DNA from 3 places in the Lederbergia graminis genome. Region 2 is predicted to be linked to each of the others. Evidence: predicted binding sites of a transcription regulator. Region 2 holds the regulator's gene; each other region holds the start of a gene.

Region 1 (3,285 bases), on a different contig from region 2:
CAGCATGAACAGCAGCTTGTTCATGGCGAACGAGAATATGCTTTATGCTTTGGCAATCAAATAATGCATCATATACTGGTAACACTGCTCCTCCTGGATAACCAAATATAGTGTCGACCCCATGTTCCTCTAGTAATTTAATAAGTAATTGTGCACCATACATTACGAACATCTCCTCTGTCTATGGAAAGAAAATTCAGTTTTTTTGCTAATATGTCATTCACCTTAACAGAAAGTTCTGCTAGTATTTGTGACTTGCATCACATTTTAAAAAGGAAGAGAGCTAATTTTGAGATTGGACTTAGTGGAACTGCTTGTAAACAGGAGTGAATGGACAGTAAATTAAAGATGGCTTGTAAATGGAGAGTAATGGCTAGTAAAAGAAGTGCGATGGCTAGTAAACAGACACGGATGGCCAGAAAATCACCGATGATGGCTAGTAAACATGATGCGACGGCTTGTAATCTGTATAGAACAGCCAGTAAATGAAGGACGGCTCGTAAAAGAAGAATGATGGCTAGTAAATAGGCAAGTATGGCCAGTAAATCACCGATGACAGCTAGTAACCAAGATGCGACGGCTTGTAATCTGTATAGAACGGCCAGTAAATGAAGGACGGCTAGTAAAAGAGGAATGATGGCTAGTAAACAGACACAGATGGCCAGTAAATCAAAGTTAACGGCTAGTAAACAAACCCAAATGGCTAGTGAATCACCGATAACGGCAAGTAATCTCCTAGTAACCTACTATCTACCACTAGTAAACCTCCAAAATGCTTTCAAAGTCCTTCTTCTAAAAGTAAAAAACGATAGCCGCCATAGAGCTACCGTTTTTTCATGCACTTTAATGATTACCACAAGCTCCGCCGCAGCCACAGCCGCCTTTTTTTATTTCTTTTCTGCTTGGAAGACGATTCAGCTCAATGGTCTTAGTGAAGTATTGGTTAATGATGCTGTGAACATCGCTGAATTCACGTTGGGCATTTAAGAATTCTCTTATTACAGGGTTATCATACAGTTCCAGTTCTATCTGTTCGTAAGCAGCGATTTCGGATGGTGATAAGCCCTCACGTTGTTCCTTTTCTTGTAATGATCGTTGCATGTCTGCAAATTCTTCATATTGCTTAACAGCTTCCTCATTTTCAGTAAATTTTTCTATCTTACTTCGTAATTCAATATAGGCATCTTGATTTAAAATGGCGGAACAAAGCTCTTCCATTTTTTCGGAAACAAAATCTGTATCCATTTTAACAATCATACATGCACCTCCTCAAAATTTTTATGTAGATGGAAAAATAACCTTCATCATTAATCTACAATGTTCTTGTCAACATATCTGTGACAACACTCACATATTGGAAGGTATTTTTATCTCGTTAACTAAACATGTGACATTCATCACAAACCTCAAATGCTATTTTTATTAGAATGAGTTTAACGCTTATGCGATATGTTGGGAGGATTATGAATGTCATTCAGGAGAGAAAGAGATTATAACGAAAATCCATTTATTGTGATATGGGAAGTAACTCGGGCATGTGCACTGAAATGTTTGCATTGTCGGGCAGAGGCACAGTACAAGGCAGATCCAAGACAGCTTTCATTTGAAGAAGGAAAAAAGCTAATTGATGATATTGCAAAAATGGATAATCCACTTTTCGTATTTACCGGTGGCGACCCGTTAATGAGACCGGATTTATATGATTTAGCAAAGTATGCGATTGAAGAGAAAAAGTTATCGGTTTCGATGACACCAAGTGCAACGCCAAGGGTGACGAAGAAGGCAATTGAAAAGGCGAAGGATGTTGGTTTATCTCGTTGGGCATTTAGCTTAGATGGATCATGTGCAGAGATACATGATCATTTCCGTGGAACAAGAGGGTCTTACGATATGACGATGAGAGGTATCGAATATCTGAAGGAGCTTCATATTCCCATCCAAGTGAATACTACTGTTTCGAATTATAATCTCACAGATTTACCAAAGATTGCAGAGAAGGTAAAAGAGATGGGAGCGGTATTGTGGAGCTTATTCTTCCTCGTTCCAACAGGCAGAGGAATGGCGAAGGATATCATTACACCAGAACAGCATGAGGAAGTTATGAAATGGCTATATCAAATTCAACAAACAATGCCATATGGGGTAAAGACGACAGAGGCTCCACATTATCGAAGAGTATTTTTACAAGAAAAAGCAAGAATTGGGACATCTACCTCAGGAATCGAAACAAAACGTGAAGATTTATTAGGTCGTGCACCTAGAAGTGTGAATGATGGAGATGGATTTGTCTTCATTAGTCATATTGGTGAAGTGTACCCAAGTGGATTTCTTCCAGTCGTATGTGGCAATGTACGCGAACAATCACTAATTGATATTTATCGTAACTCACCTATTATGAAGCAATTACGTGATAAATCCCTATTAAAAGGAAAGTGCGGAGTTTGCGAATTTAAGGAGATATGTGGTGGGTCAAGAGCACGTGCATATGCAGTAACAGGTGACTATTTAGAAAGTGAACCATATTGTCCTTATATCCCAAAAGCATGGGAGAAAACGAGGAAAGTGCAGTTGCAAAATAACTAGTAGCTTCATGAAAGGATACACCAAAATGAATAATCATAAAAAAGTTGTTGTCGTTGGTGGCGGAATATCGGGGTTAAGTGCGGCATTTTATACAAAAAGATTATTGGAAGAACAACAAATACCTGTGGAGATTACGCTAATCGAAAAAAGTAATCATGTAGGTGGAAAAATTAAGACAGTACAACGTGATGGCTTTGTCATTGAAAAAGGTCCTGACTCTTTTCTAGCAAGGAAACTTCCCGTTATAAAATTGGTACAAGAACTGGGATTAGAAGATGAGTTAGTGGCAACAAATGCAAATGCAAAAACAAATTACATTCTTCATAAAGGTAAACTGCATCCTATGCCAATGGGACTTGTCCTTGGAATTCCGACAAAGTTTTCATCATTTGTAAAAACGGGGTTGATTTCTCCACTCGGAAAAGCGAGAGCTGCGATGGATTTTCTGTTACCCAAAAAAGATGATCAAGAAGATGAATCATTAGGGTCTTTTATTGAACGGAGATTAGGGAAAGAGGTTCTAGAAAATATAACGGAACCATTGCTTTCTGGAATTTATTCTGGGGATACACAGTTCTTAAGTTTGAATGCTACTTTTCCACAGTTCAAACAGCTAGAACTGAAGCATCGTAGTCTTATTTTAGGAATGTTAAATGGTACGAAAGGAGCGCGACCAGCTAGTAACCTACCAGAAGTAGCAAA
Region 2 (3,285 bases):
GCAATGGGGTTCACTTTTGCATTTTTATATGTTCACACGAAACGAATCATTGTGCCGATTATCTCACATGCAATGATGAATACCCTTGTTACGGTCGCTCAATTCTCGACATTGGATAACGCTATACATGTACAAGGCTGGATAAGGGGGTTATTATGGTGAGATCACCACTATCATCTGGGATTATTAACATTATTCTTGGCGTTCTTTTTACATACTTCGCCATTCAACAAGTAAAAATGAACGATTGGAATTTCTTCGTTTATATTTTACTACTAATTGCTACATTTGACTTTGGAGCAGGATTCCGATTAATCGCGATACACTTTAAGTTGAAAAACATGAAGAAGAACCAATAAAAAAAGCAGGTAGATTCAAATGATGAATCTTCCTGCTTTATTTTTGTATATTATTTTCAACCTCTAACTCTGCCGCTCTCGCCTTTCTATAGCCGATCCGCGATATCCAAATACTAATTTCATATAGTAAACATAAAGGGACGGTGACCATTAAATGAGAAATAACATCTGGCGGAGTAATAATCGCTGCAATGACTAGCAATACAAAATAGGCATACTTTCTAATCTTAGCTAAAAACATCGGCGTAATAATCCCTAGTCTAGTTAGAAAGAGAATGACAACCGGCAACTGAAAGAGCAATCCAAATGGAATCGTAATTTGAAAGAGAAATTGAAAGTATTCGTTAATTCCTATAGTTGATTGAATGCTCATTTCATTCGAAAGATCGAGCATAAATTTAATCAAAAATGGAAAGAGAACAAAATAAGAAAATGCCAAGCCCCCGAGAAAAAGAAGAACAGAAACAGGAATATAAGATAAAGTCACTCTTCGTTCCTTTTCCAGTAGACCAGGGCTGACGAATGACCATAGTTGATATAATACAACAGGAGATGTAATAATTAGTGCGATCACAAATGTCATATTCATATAAACTTTAAAAGGGTCTGTAACACGAAACGCATTCATTGTAAGTTCCTCAGCTACGTCCGCATTTTGGATAAAGTTTATAATCGGTTCTACGACGAGGAAGCCTACAATAACTGCTAACACGAAGAAAACGACTATCGTCATTAGCCGTTTTCTTAATTCTTCTATATGGTCAAGAAAAGTCATTTCTTTCTGATTCATAACTGTTCATCCTATCATTTGTCGGCGTCTTTTTTATTATCCTTTACTGGATCTACGTCATCTGCCAGACCTGCTGTTGCATTTTTAAATTCACGTAACGTTTTACCGGCAGCCTTGCCTAATTCCGGTAATTTTTTTGGGCCAAAAATCAGTAATGCTACAATAGCAATAATAACGACACTACCTGGACCGATAGCTCCTAATACCATTTGCGCCCACCTCCTTAATAGTTATAGTTTAACGGATTACATGTAATTTTGCTATTGACAATTTGCTTATTCTTGTGAACTTTCCGTGTCAGGATTCGGATAATTTTTCAAGAAATAGATAAGAGATTGTAGTTCTACTGCTAAATCGATGTGATGAACACGAACAGAAGGTGGTACAGATAATCTTGCTGGTGTAAAGTTAAGGATGCCTTTCACCTCAGTATCCTTCAAACGATCAGTAATTTGTTGTGCTGCATTGACCGGAACCGTTAAGATAACCGCAGTAATTTCTTCTTCGTTTAAACGTTGCTCTAATTCCTTCATATCATATACTGGTACATCACCGATATTAGTACCAATTTTCGATGGATCTACTTCAAATGCCATCGCTATTTTCGTACTGTTATTTTTAAGGAAATTATAGTTCAAAAACGCAGTACCTAAATTACCTACACCAATTAGCGCTACTTTCGTTATTTCATCTTGATCCAATGTTTTACTAAAAAATGATAGTAGATAGTTTACATTATACCCATAACCTTTTTTTCCAAGCGCACCAAAATAAGAAAAGTCTCTCCTAATCGTTGCAGAATCTACTTTTACAGCTTCACTTAGCTCTGCGGACGAAACACGCTGTTTTCCAGAAGCGTGGAGATTCTTGATAAACCTATAATATAATGGCAGCCGTTTTGCTGTCGCTTGTGGTATTTTCATTGTTTCTTCGCTCATCTTTTTACCTCCGCACAAATGCTAAATTATATCTCAACATCATTTCGTTTAAAATCCTTCCCTTTAGTTCCACCTGATTTTTCCAGGAGAAAGGTTGGACCAATAATCATTCCTTTATCTATTGCTTTACACATATCGTATACCGTTAAAGCCGCCGTAGAAACAGCTGTTAATGCTTCCATTTCTACTCCCGTATTTCCAATTGTCTTAACGGTAGCGAATATTTCTAGTTTCCACTTATTATGTGGTTGTTCTTTCCAGTTAAAAGAAATATCGATCCCCTTTAATGGAATTGGATGACACATAGGTATAATATCCCATGTTTTTTTAGCTGCCATAATTCCCGCTACTTGAGCGACAGCAAGTACATCCCCTTTTTTTATTTGGTTTGATTGTATATGTTCATATATAAGTTCATTTACTTCAATACTAGATTGCGCTTTTGCAATTCTAACCGTTTCGGGCTTATCACTTACATCCACCATTTTCGCCCGACCCTCTTCATTAAAATGTGTCAAATTACTCACGGACAGCCCCCCTTGTAATATCATACACTATTTTTTCCGACATGTCTTATTGTTCTCACTTTCCATGATTGAAGTTTGCAGCATATATACGGTAAACTAACTATGAAACTAGAGGTGAAATAATATGATGTTGTTACAAATTCAACAACTAACAAAATACTTTGGAGCAGAATTAATATTATCCAATATAAAACTTGAAATACAAACAAATGACCGCATTGCCCTAGTTGGGCGTAATGGTGCTGGTAAATCTACTTTATTAAAAATAATCGCAGGCCACCTTTCCTATGACTCTGGTCAGATAGTCAAGCCGAAAGATGTAACAATTGATTATTTAGCACAAAACACTGGACTTGAATCAAAATTATCTATTTGGGATGAAATGCTATCTGTTTTTGCGAAAGTAAGAGAAATGGAAAAAGAAATTCGCCAAATAGAGCTTGATCTAGCAACCGTAAGTGAAAGCGAAGCAGCAAAATTGCTACATGAATACGATAGACTCCAAGTGAAATTTAAAGAAATTGGAGGATATCAATACGAATCCGATATTCGCTCTGTATTACATGGTTTGCGCTTTTATGAAAAAGATTGTTCTACACTCATTTCTACTTTAAGTGGTGGGCAAAAAACGAGATTAGCATTGGCGAAACTTTTACTAACGAAACCTGATT
Region 3 (3,285 bases), on a different contig from region 2:
TCCTAAGATCTTCTGACTTTCGATGGCGTAACTTACTCGTCTCTGGATCTGCTAAATCAGTATCTTTTTCTCGTGTCATTAACACTAATGCACCTTGTTGCTGCAAATAATCACGAAGTTTTTTCGATACTTCTAATGCAATATCCTTCTCGAGCGCATCTGAGTCTCCTGCCCCTCCGTCAGGACCACCATGTCCAGGGTCTAGATAAATAATCTTCCCTGAAAGCGGGAGATTCCATGCCTCAAATGTTTCCTTCGTTTTTAACTGCTGTTGAAAAAGAAGAAACAGTGCTACTGCCCCAGCAAAAACTATGAACCATTTCCAATATTTCCTCATTGCATCTTCCCCTTCTCCCTATCCTCGTAAAAGAATATGGGACAAGTAGCTATTTTAGAACAAAAATGGTTCATGTAATTGTATACAATCACTCTAATGTAACCTTAACTTGTAGCGACGCTCCCCCTTCAGAAAACCTTTCTTCCACCAATAATCCACAAATTTTTCACAAGAGCTATATATACTATCTTCTCTTATCCTTTCTTTATCTAAATTCCAATAAAGCCAAAAATGAAATAATGTATCAATAAATTCATCAATAGATTGTGTACATCTTTTCTTTGCCATATGAATGGTTTCACCATGCATTGAAAATCGACTATACTCCCCACCTATTAAAAAAGCTTCAACTGCCACATCAAAGCATACTTCTTCTACATCCTCGTCCATCGGACCAATTTGTTTTCTGATTTGATTAAAATGGAGCATAACACTTTTTTTCAATTCTTGAACTGGCAAATCACGTAATAATTTGCGTTCATAGGCTAATTGCTTTTCTTTTTTCCTGTCTTCAAAAGATGTTAAAACAGTCATCATTTGCTTCAACCTCCTATATCTAGTTTCCAACTATGTTGAAAAACTCATGCACGCATAGGAGATTTTGACTCTTGGTTTTATTTCCTAAGTGAAACATTTTCTTCATTTTTTCGTCTATTAAATGGGGAGGTGTTTTCATGAGAATCTGGTTACCACTTGCATGTTTAGTCTTTATATTAAGTGGATGTAATAAAATGGAGCAGACCAAGATTGAATGGAATGATTTTCTTCAATTTAATGGAGGAAAATATAGCTCAGACTTGCGTGCAGAACTATCAGATACTGCTTTCATTGGAGAAGTAATTGGTGTGATTAAGCATACTCTTAACGGAAACATACATGATCCAGATTATGAATCAAAAGACGGTGATGCAGCATATTTAGAAGTTGGAACTAAGTTGTACTCCGTAATTAATCATCCCCATTTAATCGCAGTAAAAGATAAAAGCGCAATCAATGGCTATAAAATTTTTTCTCGTGAGAGTACCGACTTTCTTGACTTCCCTGTCTTTACCAAAAGGAAAATATCAAAAATTGAACTATATAATGATGAAATAAAAAAGGAAATAACAGATTCTCAAGTATTAAATGAAATAATTCGCGTTTTTCAATTAGGAAATGTCACTGATCAGGTGAGCTATTCGCAAGATGACATACAGTCTTTTTTCATTATCTTATATACTTCAACACCATTTGCTGGAAAATATAAAATTTTTTATGATGGTGAGCGTTATTTTTTGAACCAACATAATGTTCATATATTTTCTGATGAACTAAATTTATTTTTTGATATTAATGAAGATCTAATGACCGATATATCATAAAAAGTACTACTATCCCTGTTCCCTTTATTTGAATAGGGATATTTTTATAATTTTTTATGAAATCGCTATTATAATACCGAGGACCATGATATAATAAAACTGAAGATATTGCTCACTATTTCACAAATCATACGCTCTTATGCTCATTACTTCACAATATCTTCATCGTTGACATACTAATTGAAAATAGTAAAGGGGGATTTTTCCATCATGAATCATTGGAAAGGTTTCGTAGAAGGTAGTTGGCAGGAGGAAGTAAATGTTCGGGACTTTATTGTGAATAATTTCACATTATACAATGGGAATGGTGATTTTTTAGAAGGTCCTACAGCAGAAACGAATAGGCTTTGGACCCAAGTAATGAAATTATCTCAAGCTGAGCGTGAAAATGGTGGTGTCCTGGATATGGACACAAGAATAGTATCTTCCATTACATCTCACGGTCCTGGTTATTTAAATAAAGATTTAGAGAAAATCGTAGGTATTCAAACGGACAAACCTTTTAAAAGGTCATTACAACCTTATGGTGGTATTCGCATGGCTACTGCTGCTGCAGAATCATATGGATATGAGGTCGAGGATGAAGTAAATGAGATTTTTACGAAATACCGAAAAACGCATAACCAAGGTGTCTTTGATGCATATACCCCTGAAATGAGATTAGCACGATCTGCGGGCATCATCACTGGTCTTCCTGATGCATATGGTCGAGGACGAATAATTGGTGACTATCGTCGTGTTGCTCTGTATGGAGTTGACTTCTTAATACAGCAAAAGCAAAGAGACTTAGAACTTGTCGGAAACGGAACAATGACCGAAGATGTCATTCGTAACCGTGAAGAAATAGCAGAACAAATACGTGCACTGCACGAACTAAAAGAACTTGGTAAAATGTACGGATTTGATATTTCAAAACCAGCAAGTAATGCCAATGAAGCGTTTCAATGGTTATACTTTGCCTATCTAGCAGCTATTAAAGAACAAAATGGCGCTGCTATGAGTTTGGGTAGAGTATCAACATTCCTTGATATTTATATAGAAAGAGATCTACAAAATGGTATCTTGACCGAAAAAGAAGCACAAGAACTCGTCGATCATTTTGTTATGAAATTAAGACTTGTTAAGTTTGCTAGAACTCCCGAGTACAATGAATTATTTAGTGGAGATCCTACTTGGGTTACAGAATCAATTGCTGGGATTAGTTTAGAAGGTAAACCACTAGTTACAAAGAATTCTTTTCGATTTTTGCATACTTTAGATAACCTTGGTCCTTCTCCTGAGCCTAACTTAACTGTCCTTTGGTCCACACAATTGCCAGAGGAGTTTAAAAAGTATTGTTCATATATGTCTATCAAAACAAGCTCTATTCAATATGAAAATGACGATCTAATGCGCCCGATCTATGGTGATGATTATGGAATAGCTTGTTGTGTATCTGCAATGAAAATCGGAAAGCAAATGCAATTTTTTGGGGCGAGAGCAAATTTAGCTAAAGCATTACTCTACGCAATAAATGGAGGCGTAGATGAAATGAAAAAGATCCAAGTAGCACCGAAATTTGCACCAATTACTTCAGACGTATTGAAG

The links. The regulator Rex, encoded in region 2, represses fermentation and respiration genes when NADH is low (regulators of the CRP and FNR family bind a similar motif). The targets are predictions, from matches to a motif close to TTGTGAAATATTTCACAA.
Region 1: a site for Rex is predicted at 1,386-1,403, ahead of ACFPM4_RS12010 (TIGR04053 family radical SAM/SPASM domain-containing protein). Genes of this name have one in related genera too.
Region 3: a site for Rex is predicted at 1,807-1,824, ahead of pflB (formate C-acetyltransferase). Genes of this name have one in related genera too.

What each region holds. Positions count from the first base shown of each region.
Region 1 is NZ_JBHSMC010000014.1:385,135-388,419, forward strand. It holds gene ilvB (biosynthetic-type acetolactate synthase large subunit) at 1-163, opposite strand, end outside; gene ACFPM4_RS12000 (hypothetical protein) at 331-489, shown strand; gene ACFPM4_RS12005 (YlbF family regulator) at 844-1,257, opposite strand; gene ACFPM4_RS12010 (TIGR04053 family radical SAM/SPASM domain-containing protein) at 1,468-2,583, shown strand; gene hemY (protoporphyrinogen oxidase) at 2,609-3,285, shown strand, end outside.
Region 2 is NZ_JBHSMC010000003.1:5,888-9,172, reverse strand. It holds gene ACFPM4_RS04570 (CPBP family intramembrane glutamic endopeptidase) at 1-162, shown strand, start outside; gene ACFPM4_RS04565 (YdiK family protein) at 156-359, shown strand; gene tatC (twin-arginine translocase subunit TatC) at 397-1,149, opposite strand; gene ACFPM4_RS04555 (twin-arginine translocase TatA/TatE family subunit) at 1,164-1,358, opposite strand; gene ACFPM4_RS04550 (redox-sensing transcriptional repressor Rex) at 1,425-2,087, opposite strand; gene moaC (cyclic pyranopterin monophosphate synthase MoaC) at 2,114-2,614, opposite strand; gene ACFPM4_RS04540 (ABC-F family ATP-binding cassette domain-containing protein) at 2,739-3,285, shown strand, end outside.
Region 3 is NZ_JBHSMC010000014.1:21,418-24,702, reverse strand. It holds gene cwlD (N-acetylmuramoyl-L-alanine amidase CwlD) at 1-337, opposite strand, end outside; gene ACFPM4_RS10250 (DUF2521 family protein) at 431-874, opposite strand; gene ACFPM4_RS10245 (hypothetical protein) at 1,012-1,698, shown strand; gene pflB (formate C-acetyltransferase) at 1,909-3,285, shown strand, end outside.